Regions from separate parts of the Desulfitibacter alkalitolerans DSM 16504 genome, predicted to be linked through region 1. Evidence: riboswitches for the same ligand, from Rfam matches in the RefSeq annotation. Region 1 holds a riboswitch; each other region holds the start of a gene.

What was found. Region 1 has a riboswitch for thiamine pyrophosphate ahead of thiD (bifunctional hydroxymethylpyrimidine kinase/phosphomethylpyrimidine kinase). Riboswitches for the same ligand answer to the same signal wherever they lie in the genome.
Region 2: it holds a riboswitch for thiamine pyrophosphate, as region 1 does, so the genes downstream of both, thiS (sulfur carrier protein ThiS) here and thiD (bifunctional hydroxymethylpyrimidine kinase/phosphomethylpyrimidine kinase) in region 1, are expected to answer to the same signal.
Region 3: it holds a riboswitch for thiamine pyrophosphate, as region 1 does, so the genes downstream of both, K364_RS0100320 (sodium:solute symporter family transporter) here and thiD (bifunctional hydroxymethylpyrimidine kinase/phosphomethylpyrimidine kinase) in region 1, are expected to answer to the same signal.

What each region holds. Positions count from the first base shown of each region.
Region 1 is NZ_KK211100.1:520,473-524,731, forward strand. It holds gene thiM (hydroxyethylthiazole kinase) at 1-685, opposite strand, end outside; gene thiE (thiamine phosphate synthase) at 682-1,323, opposite strand; gene thiD (bifunctional hydroxymethylpyrimidine kinase/phosphomethylpyrimidine kinase) at 1,320-2,132, opposite strand; TPP riboswitch at 2,203-2,306, opposite strand; gene rodA (rod shape-determining protein RodA) at 2,318-3,463, opposite strand; gene minE (cell division topological specificity factor MinE) at 3,580-3,843, opposite strand; gene minD (septum site-determining protein MinD) at 3,867-4,259, opposite strand, start outside.
Region 2 is NZ_KK211103.1:141,080-145,338, reverse strand. It holds gene ybaK (Cys-tRNA(Pro) deacylase) at 295-771, shown strand; gene K364_RS0117145 (aldo/keto reductase) at 849-1,631, shown strand; TPP riboswitch at 1,705-1,803, shown strand; gene thiS (sulfur carrier protein ThiS) at 1,921-2,115, shown strand; gene thiF (sulfur carrier protein ThiS adenylyltransferase ThiF) at 2,122-2,928, shown strand; gene K364_RS0117130 (thiazole synthase) at 2,962-3,741, shown strand; gene thiH (2-iminoacetate synthase ThiH) at 3,738-4,259, shown strand, end outside.
Region 3 is NZ_JHVU01000018.1:52,150-56,408, reverse strand. It holds gene K364_RS22270 (cation-translocating P-type ATPase) at 1-1,275, opposite strand, end outside; TPP riboswitch at 1,564-1,675, shown strand; gene K364_RS0100320 (sodium:solute symporter family transporter) at 1,785-3,212, shown strand; gene K364_RS0100315 (hypothetical protein) at 3,292-4,259, opposite strand, start outside.

The DNA of each region.
Region 1 (4,259 bases):
GAGCTGCAATTTCACCAGCTATTCCAAATGTCACAAGAGCTGCTGTTGAGGATTTCAGCTTGTCCTCATGAACAGCGGCAAAGCAGCCCAAAACAGAAGCTGCCATACAGCCTGTTCCTACCACCCGGCTCATTAATTCATGGCCATTGGCAACCCAGATAATTCTTTCGCCATCAGTTACAATATCTCTTGCTCCAGACGCTACTACTATACATTGATATTTTTTTGCAAGACTGCAAGCAGCATCCTCCATATCATCATAATCCCCAATTGATTCTACACCCCTGATTTGTCCGCCCTGACCTGCCAGGATATTTATTTCCGCCTTGTTGCCCTTAATAATGTCTATTCTAACTTCTTTTAGTATTTCCAATGCACTTTCAGTTCTAAGGGTAGTGGCCCCTACTCCCACAGGATCGAGTATTACAGGTACACCTGCTTCATTGGCAGCCTTTCCTGCTTTTATCATGGCCTTAATCTGGTCCTTATTTAATGTGCCAATATTTAGCACCAGGGCTCCAGCAACCTTAACCATTTCATGAACCTCATCAATGGAATAGGCCATTACAGGCAGGCCACCTGTATTTAGGGTAATGTTTGCACAGTCATTTACAGTTACATCATTAGTAATGTGATGTACCAGGGGTTTCTTTTCCCTTACCAGCTTTAACAGATCCTTTGTCATTTGTTCAACTCACCCTTCCCAGATATTATTTGTCTTTTTAATTCTCTAACACTTGCTTGTATGTCTTCTGCCTGGGTAATTGCAGATATGACTGATAAGCAATCTGCACCATTTAGAATAACCTCTGTGGCATTTCCTTGGTTAATTCCCCCAACAGCTACAATGGGGATGGTTGAATTGCTGCGAATCTTCTTAAGATTTTCAAGACCCAGGCAAGGTCCTGCATTATTTTTTGAGTTTGTGGCATATACAGGTCCTACTCCTATATAATCTGCTCCCTCTCTCTCTGCCTTTACTGCCTGTTCCACTGTATCAACAGATATTCCTATAATCATTTTCTCACCCACAAGGGAGCGGGCATAATTATACGGAATATCACCTTGACCCAGATGAACCCCATCAGCATCAGTTAGTAGTGCAATATCAACCCTATCATTTACAATATACTTTACACCAGCTTCTTTTGTTATCTCACGTATTTTTCGTCCGAGTTCCAATAATTCCTTACCTTCCATGGTCTTTTCCCTGAGCTGAACAACATCTACTCCAGCAGCTACAGCTTCCTTAACAACTTCGAGAGTTGATCTGCCCCCGGATAATTCTTGAGAAGTAATTAGATACACATGCCAGTTTCTCAAATCTTTCCCTCCCTGCAGAACGTATTAAGCATCCAAAAATGATTTACAGGGCCACTTCCCTTTCCTATGGCTAAAGAATTAGCTAGGCCCTTTGTAATATATTGTTTTACTCTGCCAACTGCATCTATCATTGTAATTTCCTGGGCAATACAAGCGGCCAGGGCAGCAGAGTAAGTGCAGCCTGTACCATGGGTATTATTAGTATTTACCCTTTCGCCTGGAAAATAAAAGGTTTCTTTTCCATCATAAAGAATATCCATGGCATCTTCTCTTCTATGGCCCCCTTTAACTATTACATATTTAGGGCCCATTTTTGCTATTTGTTTTGCTGCAGCCTCCATATCATGTATAGTATCAATGGTAAGCCCGGATAAAACTTCAGCCTCTTTTATATTAGGTGTAACTACCTCTGCCAGGGGCATTAGTTCTTGGATTAATGTATCAACGGCATCATTTTCCAGCAAAATATCGCCACTTGTTGCTACCATAACAGGGTCAACAACCAGCTTATCCATTTTATATTCCTTAACCTTTTTGCTCACAAGGAGTATTATTTCCCTTGTGGCAAGCATTCCTGTTTTCACTGCATCTGCAGATATATCCTCCATAACCGCATCTATTTGGGCTTCTATCATTTCCAAAGGCAAATTGTAAACACCCTTTACACCCAGGGTGTTTTGTGCTGTGATGGATGTAATGGCCGTAGTACCATACGCACCTATGGCAGCAATAGCTTTCAAATCGGCCTGTATCCCTGCCCCTGCTCCGGAATCTGAACCTGCAATTGTCAATACTTTTTTCATTACCATACCTACTTTACCTCCATTTCAAATTAAATAAAAAACAAAAACACCACAGGTCCCATACTGTGGTGCCAAACTCTCTATAGCACCACTTTCCTACGCTGGTATTACCCAGTTCAGGTACAAAGGGTCAAAAACCTAAGTTTTTGTCTCAGCCTCTTGGCTCCCCTAGTGGAAAAGATTCAGTTTTATTAAAAAATAATCTTTTTTCGCCGTATATTAACGTTTAGAATTATTCCCAGGGCAATCAGGTTGGCCAGCATTGAGCTGCCGCCATAGCTAAACAGGGGCAAGGGCAATCCTGTTATAGGCATAATGCCTATTGCCATGCCTACATTTACAAGAATATGAAACACCAACATGGATGTTACACCTGCTACCATTAACACCCCAAACATATCCTTGGCATGGGCCATAATATCGATGCTTCTATAGATTAAGAAAAAATATAAGGCCAATATTATTACCGCTCCTATAAAGCCAAGCTCCTCCCCAACTACTGAAAAAATAAAATCTGTATGATGCTCTGGCAGAAAATTTAACTGTACCTGGGAACCCTGGAACAATCCCTTACCAGTTAGTCCACCGGATCCCACAGCCACCTGAGATTGAATAAGCTGGTAGCCTGCACCCCTGCCTCCCATACCATCCTCGTAGGGGTTTAAAAATACTATTAGCCGCATAAGCTGGTAATCCTTTAAAGGCAGCCATATTCCCCATTTTAGGTGTGCATGTATAAGCCCTATACCACTTGCTACACCTGCTGTGACCAAGCCAAATAGAAGCCTTGGATTTGCACCGGCTATAAACATCATACCAATAAGGATGGCAATGAAGACAAGAGATGTTCCTAAATCAGGCTGCCTTAGCACCAGCAGCATTGGTATGCCAACAAAAATAAAACAGGGTAGGAACTGTTTAAAGGTTTCCAGCTTGCCCTGCCTTTTGGCAAGGAAATCAGCAAAGGTAATGATGACTAGTATTTTGGCAAATTCTGATGCCTGAAATACAAAGGGTCCAATATTAATCCATCTTTGAGCACCCTTTGCTGTATGTCCTAGAGGGCTTAAAACTAAAAGCAGAATAATTATATTTAAGACATATAAATATTTTGAGTACTTTTGCAGCTGTTTGTAGTCAATGGATAAAACAAAGATCATTGCTATGATGCCAATAAATATCCAGCTTAATTGTTTCTTTGCATAGTAGGTTGAATCACTTGTGATTGTTGCTGATGCACTTGGCATTACAGCAATGCTTAGCCCAAGAATAGCCAACAGGGTCAAAACAAAAAGGTAATCTATATTTTTCAGCATCTTTTTTTCAGGTAGCTTCATGGTCCATACCCCCATCCATGTAATTATACCACATGGAAAGGAACATTTAGTATTAGAAAAATTGGAATTAAAAATCCCTGCACTGTACAGGGACTTAAGTGTGTTTTTAATATGTATTACATTTGTCTAACCTTTAGTATTGGAATATTTGCAACTAAGGCTACAGATTCATCACTATCACTCAGACTAACATCAAGATTATTTTCATCTATCTCCATATATTTTGAAATGCATTGTATTAAATCCCCTTTAAGAGCCTCAATTACATGGGGTGGAATGCTTGTCCTGTCATGGAGCAATACCAAGCGTAGCCTTTCCTTTGCAATTGTTTTGCTTGAGGGTGAACCAACCCCCAATATCCGCTGTAATAACTGTAGCATAACCTACGCCCCCTTTATGTTCTTTAAAATCCTATAAGTTTACGAAGTTTCTTCATTATCCCTACATTAGCATCTAACTGCATAAGGGGAACATTTTCGCCAGTTATTCTTAAAGAAATATTTCTATAGGCTTGTCCAGCCATTGAATCCTTGTCCAAAACAGCAGGCTCACCCTTATTGGTTGAAACAACTATAAATTCATCTTCTGGCACAACACCTAAAAGCTCAATTGCCAGAATTTCAATCATATCATCAATATCCATCATGTCGCCCTTTTTCACCATGTGGGGGCGGATTCTGTTAATGATTAGCTTGGGATTTTTCAAATCATTAGCTTCTAATAAGCCAACTATCCTGTCAGCATCTCTTACAGCCGACACCTCGGGAGTTGTAACTACAATAGCCTTATCAGCACC
Region 2 (4,259 bases), on a different contig from region 1:
CTTTTTGGGTAAACTATAATTGGTAAACCTTCAGACAATCATATAATAATTCTAGAATATAATACATACTCTTTGAAATATAATTCTCAGTGTCCCTATATGCTAATTATTACGAATGCTACCCAGGCAGATTAACATCCCTAGGATTTCCAGCAATATGGCAGCAGCAAACAAGTAAAAACCAGCCTGATAGCTATATAAAGCACTCTATAAAGAATATTTAACTTCTATGACATTTTTAGATAAAACAACAGGTATAACAACAGGTAAGCTTTAGAAAGGAATTATAAAAAAATGGCACCTTCAAAAACAAATGCTATGCGTATCCTTGACAGCAGAAAAATTGCTTATAAGGTATATTCTTATGAGAATAATGATGGAAAAATTGATGGTATTTCTGTTGCAGAGAAAATAGGAAAGGATCCAAAGGTTGTGTATAAAACCCTGGTAGCCCAGGGCAGCAGTAGTAATTTATATGTCTTTATTATTCCTGTTCAGGAGGAACTGGACTTAAAAAAGGCAGCTAAAGCGTCAGGCGAAAAGAAAATTGAAATGATACCTTCCAGGGATATTCAAAAATTTACCGGCTACATCAGGGGAGGGTGCTCGCCAATAGGGATGAAAAAGCTTTACAAAACCTTTATAGATATGAGGGCAGAGGCATCCAAGGAGATCATTGTAAGTGGCGGGAAAATAGGAGTGCAAATAGCCATGAATGTTGATGACCTCATAAAGGTAGTTGAAGGTAAAGTGCAGGATATTATAAAATAAAGTGAAAGATACCAAAGGAGTTGAAAGCATTGATTAGGAGTATCCATGATTGTGCAGGGCTGTACAACGGTGTAAAAATGCCCTGGTTTGGACTGGGGGTATACAAAGCTAAAGAAGGTGAAGAGGTCAAGTCGGCTGTGAAAACTGCCCTGGATGTAGGGTATAGAAGTATAGATACTGCTGCCTTTTATGAAAACGAAAAGGGAGTAGGCCAGGCTATCAGGGAATATGGTATCCCAAGGGAGGAGGTTTTCATTACCACAAAGGTTTGGAATAGTGACCAGGGTTATGAAAGTACATTGCAGGCTTTTGAAAAAAGCAGAAAAGAATTGGCTGTGGATTATATAGACCTGTATCTAATTCATTGGCCGGGAAAAGACAAGTATAATGACACATGGAAAGCTCTTGAAAAGCTTTACAGGGAAGGTCATGTTCGTGCCATAGGAGTAAGCAACTTTCAAATCCATCACCTAGAGGATTTAATTTCAAAAAATGAGCTAGTTCCCATGGTCAATCAGATTGAGTATCACCCAAGACTTACTCAAAAAGAGCTGCACGAGTACTGCTCAGATCACAATATAATGCTGGAGGCCTGGAGTCCCTTGATGAGGGGACAAATCCTTGATAATGAGGTTATTGTAAGTTTAGCTAAAAAATACAATAAAACTCCTGCACAAATAATTTTAAGATGGGATTTGCAAAAGGGAGTTATAACTATACCGAAATCTGTTTCGGAGCATCGCATTAGAGAAAATGCCCATATATATGATTTTGCAATTGCAATGGAAGATATGGCTAAGATAGATTCTTTAAATAAAAATGAAAGGGTAGGTCCTGACCCGGATAGTCTGGTTTTCTAGAAAATAAAATATGATTATTTCTATTCCCTTGAAATAACAAATAGTTTATACTTATAACTAGGTTAAAAACTTAATAAAATACTAGGGGTGCCATCTGGCTGAGAAGGAGCAATCCTAACCCTCTGAACCTGATGTAGTTAATACTACCGTAGGGAAGTCATGTTTTTTAAACAAAAAACACTAAAAGCTTACCTAGGGTAAGCTTTTCTGGCGTTTAGGAGATTATGCTTTAAAGTAATGTGGAAGATATTGTATTATCTTGGCTTTGTACTGGAAAGGAGGAGTTTAAATGCTGGTCAATGGAAAAGCACTGGATATACCATCAGGAACTACAATACTGCAGCTTTTGGAAAGGCTGGGCATCTGTCACGAAAAGGTAGTTGTGGAAGTAAACCTGCAGATTATTGCAAAGGAAGACTATCAAGAAATGCTTCTTCATGAAGGGGATAAGGTTGAAATTGTCAGCTTTGTAGGGGGAGGCTAAGTTTAAATGAAGATTTTTGTTAATGACAGGATTACCAGCATAAAACCCGAGCTTTCAGCCTTTACAATAAGGGATATGTTTAAATCAGATGCAGATATTGTTGTATTAAATGGTTTTATCATAAAAGAAGATAGGAAGCTTAAGGAAAATGACCGTTTAGTCTTTATTAAAAGGGGCGAAATTCCCAGTCAAGGGGAAATGGAAGCACTATTGATGGCAAGACATACTCCAGGCGTGTTTGCAAAGGTGAAAAAGGCTGCTGTGGGAATAGCTGGTCTTGGGGGCCTGGGATCTAATACAGCCATATCCCTTGCAAGGTTAGGTATAGGTAAGCTTGTACTGGTAGATTATGATGTAGTTGAACCAAGCAATCTTAACAGGCAGCAATATTTTATCAGCCACATAGGATTGTTAAAAACAGAAGCATTAAGGGAGCTGATACAGCAAGTTAACCCCTTTGTAGAGTTAGAGACTAAAAATACTTATCTTAATGCAGATAATGTTCAAGAATGCTTTTCCAATGCAGACATTATTGTTGAAGCCTTTGATGATCCGAAATGTAAGGCTGAACTGGTGAATGCGGCTTTAAAGCTGTTTCCAAAGAAATATGTAGTAGCATCATCAGGAATGGCAGGATATTTTTCAAGCAATACCATAATCACAAAAAAAATAAGTGACTATTTTTACCTTATTGGTGATGGAGTGTCAGAGGCCAAACCAGGCTGTGGACTAATGGCACCCAGGGTAGCAATAGCTGCCAATCACCAGGCCAATACAGTTTTACGGCTGATCCTGGGAGAAAAGGATGTATGAAACAAATTCACATAGATAAACAAGGAGGAGCTTATGGATAGGTTAACAATAGGTGGAGTTGCTCTGGAAAGCAGGCTTTTTATTGGAACTGGAAAATATGCTAGTAACAGCATAATGCCCAAGGTCATTAATAGATGCGGCACACAGGTAATAACAATGGCATTAAGGCGGGTAAATCTAGATGATAAAGAAGATAACATACTAGAATATATACCAAAAGGCTGCATCTTATTGCCCAATACCTCAGGAGCTAGAAATGCTGAAGAGGCCGTAAGAATAGCCAGGCTTGCCAGGGCTATGGGCTGCGGCAATTGGGTGAAAATTGAAGTAATATCTGACAATAAATATCTGATGCCTGACAATTTCGAGACTATTAAGGCCACGGAGATGCTAGCAAAGGAAGGCTTTGTAGTTTTGCCTTACATGAGCCCTGACCTTATGTCTGCCAGGAGAATGGTTGAGGCTGGTGCAGCAGCAGTTATGCCCCTGGGTTCGCCAATTGGAACAAACAGGGGCATCAGAACAGGGGAATTGATCCAAATAATGATTAATGAAATTGACGTGCCCATTATTGTTGATGCCGGCCTTGGTAAGCCATCAGATGCGGCACAAGCCATGGAAATGGGGGCAGAGGCTGTCCTGGTCAATACAGCCATAGCTACCTCAAAGGATCCCATAGCCATGGCAGAAGCCTTTGCTCTAGCGGTTAAGGCCGGAAGATTGGCCTATAATGCTAAATTAGGTCCCCAGGGTCAGCTTGCAAATCCATCTTCACCCCTTACAGGTTTTTTAGATGAGGTTGATGCTTCATGAGTTTCTATAATGAGTATTCTAAGATAAAAGATTTTTCCTTTGACAATTTTTTTCAAAAAATACAAGGCAATGATATAAGGAGGATACTGGACAAGGATAAGCTTGAACCATGGGATTTTTTAGCCCTTCTTTCTCCTAAGGCCCAGGTCTATCTAGAACAGATGGCCCAAAGGGCCCATATGCTTTCCCTGCAGAATTTTGGTAAAACAATTTTGCTTTATACACCTATCTATATTTCCAACCACTGTGTAAATAAATGTGTGTACTGTAGCTTCAACGCAGCCAATAACATTGCACGAAAAAAACTAACCATGCAGGAAATAGAAGCAGAAGCCAGGGAAATTTCTAAAACCGGCTTGAAGCATGTCCTGGTTCTTACCGGGGAATCCAGGACACAGACACCAGTAAGCTATATTAAAGATGCCGTAAAGGTTTTAAAAGAATACTTTGAGGCTGTTTCCATAGAGATTTATCCCTTAACTGAAGAAGAATATAAAGAAGTAATAAATGCAGGTGTT
Region 3 (4,259 bases), on a different contig from region 1:
GGGGTTTTCCTTTAATAATTCATCCTGAAAAATATTCATTTTAGCACCAAGGACAAGAAAGGCAACGTCTACTGAATCCCCCTGGTGATACCAGGCATCACCTTTTTGATATAGGGTGGCTTCATTACATAAAACAACAGCTTCTACAAAACGCACAATCCTTTGCTTTTCTAAATCATTTGGTATTTTTACTTCTCCCTCAGGATTATATCCTTCCCCACTTACCTCAATGCTTTTGCCATCTGGCAGGCTGATTAGCTTTGCCGTTAATTCATTATGGGTCAGGGTCCCAGTCTTGTCACTGGCAATAACCGTACAGCTGCCTAAACCCTCCACAGCAACCAGTTTTCTAACAATAACGTTACGTTCTGCCATTCTCCGCATACCCACAGAAAGGGCTATGGTTATACCAACTGGCAAACCCTCTGGAATGGCTGATACAGCAAGGGCAACTGCCATGAAAAAGACCTCCTGGGCCTCAATACCCCTCATGAATGCAAGTACTGCCAGAAGTGCAGAAGCCCCAAGAACAACAATGGCAATGTTTCTTGAAAATATTTCCATCCTATGCACAAGAGGTGCCTTGGCCTGGGTTGGTCCTGCAATAACCTCTGCAATTTTTCCTATTTCTGTCTTTAAACCAATATCTGTAACAACACCTAAACCAGAACCCCTTGACACAACTGTGCTTGCAAAGGCAGTATTAATCCTGTCCCCAAGAGAAATATTTTCACCCTGAAGCTTTTCGGTTTTCTTGGTCACAGGAACTGACTCACCGGTTAAAAGGGACTCATCTATTTCAAGGCTGTTTGCCTTGATGAGGCGCATGTCAGCAGGTACCATAAATCCCGCTTCCAGGACTACTATATCGCCTGGAACAATATCCTTAACATCTATTTCGGTTTTCCTTCCCTCTCTTATGACCTGGGCTTTATGGGGCACTATTTTCTGTAAGGCAGCCGCACTTTTTGCAGCATTATACTCTTGAAAAGTCCCAATGACAGAATTGAGAAGCAGAACAAGGATAATAAATCCAGCATCAATGTATTCTTTAAGTACAATGGATACTATACCTGCAACCAGGAGGATGTATATTAATGGACTTTTAAACTGCCTGATAAATATCTCCAGAATTGATGGTGGTGGTTCACTTGGGAGAACGTTATCACCATACTTTTTCTTTCTTTCTTCTACATCACTGGAGCTTAACCCTTTAGTCTGTGCATTTAATTCACTCATTACCTGCTCATAATCACGTAAATGAAAATCGCTCATATCTTCCTAATCACCTTCTTGTCATAAAGTATAATAATGCACCTTATCTCTATACTTCCTCTATTATATACATAAGCTGCCTGTTTTACCAATTGACTTAACTATTATTATATGTTTTAGTCCATAACTTGTGTATGAAAAATAAACGAAGTTTTTTAGAAAATTATAATAAGACTTATTGTTTGAATTATATTTGAATTATTGTTTTAAGAAATCATTTGCAAAAACCATGCTTTATAGACTATAATTGATTCATTAAAAGCATGTAGGAAAAAATAAACTTAATAAAATTGCACTAAGGGGAGTTTCTTTATAGGAGACTGAGAATGCAGGCGAAACCTGCAGACCCTTCGAACCTGAGATGGGTAATACCAGCGGAGGAATAGTGTGGACAGACTGATTTTTATGCGTCTTGGCTATGCTGCTGGGACGCTTTTTATTTTATTAGGTTGATATTTCGCTTACATATTTTTTAATATAATTACAACTTGGAAAAGAGGGACAAAGAAATGACTTTTTGGATTGTTTTTTCTGTAATGTTTTTCATGCTGGCAGCTGTTCTCTACATCTATTGCACCAGGAACACCTTTAATACCCTGGACGGTTTTATAACCGCCAGACATACTTTGAGCACAGGCCCTGCTGTTGCAACAATATTTGCATCAATCATGGGGGCATGGATTCTTTTTAGTCCTGCGGAAGCCGGAACCTGGGGAGGATTGACAGCATTTATGGGCTATGCCGTAGCCCAGGCCCTCGTAGTTGTTGCCTTTGCCATTTTCGGGCCAAGGTTAAGATACCTTGCCCCTAACTGCTCAACCCTGCCTGAATTTGTTTTTTATAGATACGGCAGGGGCATGTATGTCCTTACTTTAATTGTATCCATGTTTTACATGGCTGTTTTCCTTGCCGCTGAATTAACGGGAATTGCCCTGGCAGTATACCTTGTTACAGGGATTCCCTTGTGGATAACAGCCCTGCTCATAGGAGGCTCTACCCTTGTGTATACCACTTATGGCGGCATAAGAGGCTCAATTTTTACAGATACCATTCAAGCAATTCTAATTATACCCTTGCTGCTGTTGGCCTTTTTTGGAACCCTTTCCTCCCTAGGTGGATTTGGTGAGGCTGTTGCGCGTGTAAAGTCCCTGGAGCCTTCACTATTAAGCTTCAAGCATATTGGGGCATGGGAATTTACCGCTACCCTTTTAATTGCTGTTTTTGCGGCAAACATGTTTCATCAGGGACTATGGTCTAGAGTCTATGCCAGCAGGGATACAGCAACAGTTCGCAAGTCCTTTGTTATAGCTGGCTTGATGATAATACCTGTTGTCATGATAGCAGGCTCCTTTGGTCTTATGGCTGTAGCAGAAAACACCTTGACTTCTCCCTCCTCTGCCTTGTTTGAGGTTGTGCTTGCTTCAACTCCAACCTGGGTAATAACAGTTGTATTAGTACTTGCAGTGGCACTTGTTATGAGCAGCGCCGATACACTTATAAATGCCATGACTGGAATAGTAACTGTTGATATAGCCAGGGCACGTAAAGATATCAGCCCTAAAAAGCTTATTGCCTACTCCAGAATTATAACAGCAGTAATTTGTATTCTGGTTATTACCACAGCATCCCAGGGCTATAGTGTTCTTTATTTATTCTTTATAGCTGACCTGGTATGTGCGGCAGCCCTTTTCCCAGTATTCTTTGGCCTGTATTCAGAAAGGTTTCCAGGTTGGGCTGGAGTGGTGGCAGTACTTTGCGGCATCCTAGCAGGGGCTCTTTTGTTTCCCGACCCAGCCTTTACCCGGGGCAACCTGCTTCATTCCTTTAGTTTAGCCTTATTCATACCTATAGTCATATCACTCTTACTTGGCAGGTTTACTTCAAAAACTGTAGATCTAGCTAACCTGCAGGATAAGGTTCATGACGCTGTGAAATAAGTCTCTAACACCCAAAACGCAAGGCCCTTGCTCCCATATTAAATGGTGCAAGGGTCCCCGTTTTAGCAGTTGATTTACCTTACTTATATTGGTTTACTGGCACTATTCTAGCAATATAAAGGTGGTTGGTAAGTACACTACCCCGTTTTCTTCCAGCTTTATCGGTAATATTGAAGTATTCTGTTCTATAATTAATTCCCCTGGTTGACTCCTGGCTGGACCAGTATCTAAAACCAATTATCCTGCTGTCCTCCCTTACCCATTCTAGAAATACACCAATATGGCCTGTATTGTTAGTCCTGGAAAATTGTATGAAATCACCAGGTCTAACTTCCTCAAGATTTTTAACACCCTTGCCTATTCCATATTTTTCCACGGCTATTACGCTATTGCTTTTTTGTGCTCCATCTGCCATGTACCATAAAAGGACAAAGTCAAACAGCTCATTCCAGGACATACCGTTGAAATCATTTGGATCTAGACCGAGCCTTTTGTTTCTTTCCTGCATGGCCTTAAAAAAAACCTCAAAGGTAATCCCAGTACAGTGACTTGCCCTGTTACCTGAGGGGTGGGCCTTGAGCAGCAGCTTGTCCTTGTAGTACAGGTTAGTAGTCACCCCATTATAGTTCTTGTAATCATTATTGAGCAGGTATGGATACTTTCCAATTTCATAATTCTTGATCACATCTAGCACATATGCGTTAAGATATCCATCCAAATTTTTTGCAGGCTTCTCCTGTTTTTGCTCTGGTTTTTGTTCGGGCCTCTGCTCAAACTTTTGCTCAGGCTTTTGCTCCTTGGTCTGCTCTTGCTCTTGTTCCTGTCTTATTTCAGTTTGCTGCTCTCTACTTTCATTGACCCTGGCATCAACAATCCCAGCAGGCCCCTGTTCCCCGGGTTCACCAACACCCTGGCGGCGGCTCTTCTCCTCTTCATTAACGATTGTTTCCCATGGGACATAGCTTTTAGGAATTAGCTTATTCAGGTTTTGAATATCTTTAGTAGGTATATTATCAATAAAATTCCAGTTTTCTCCATGTGTGGATT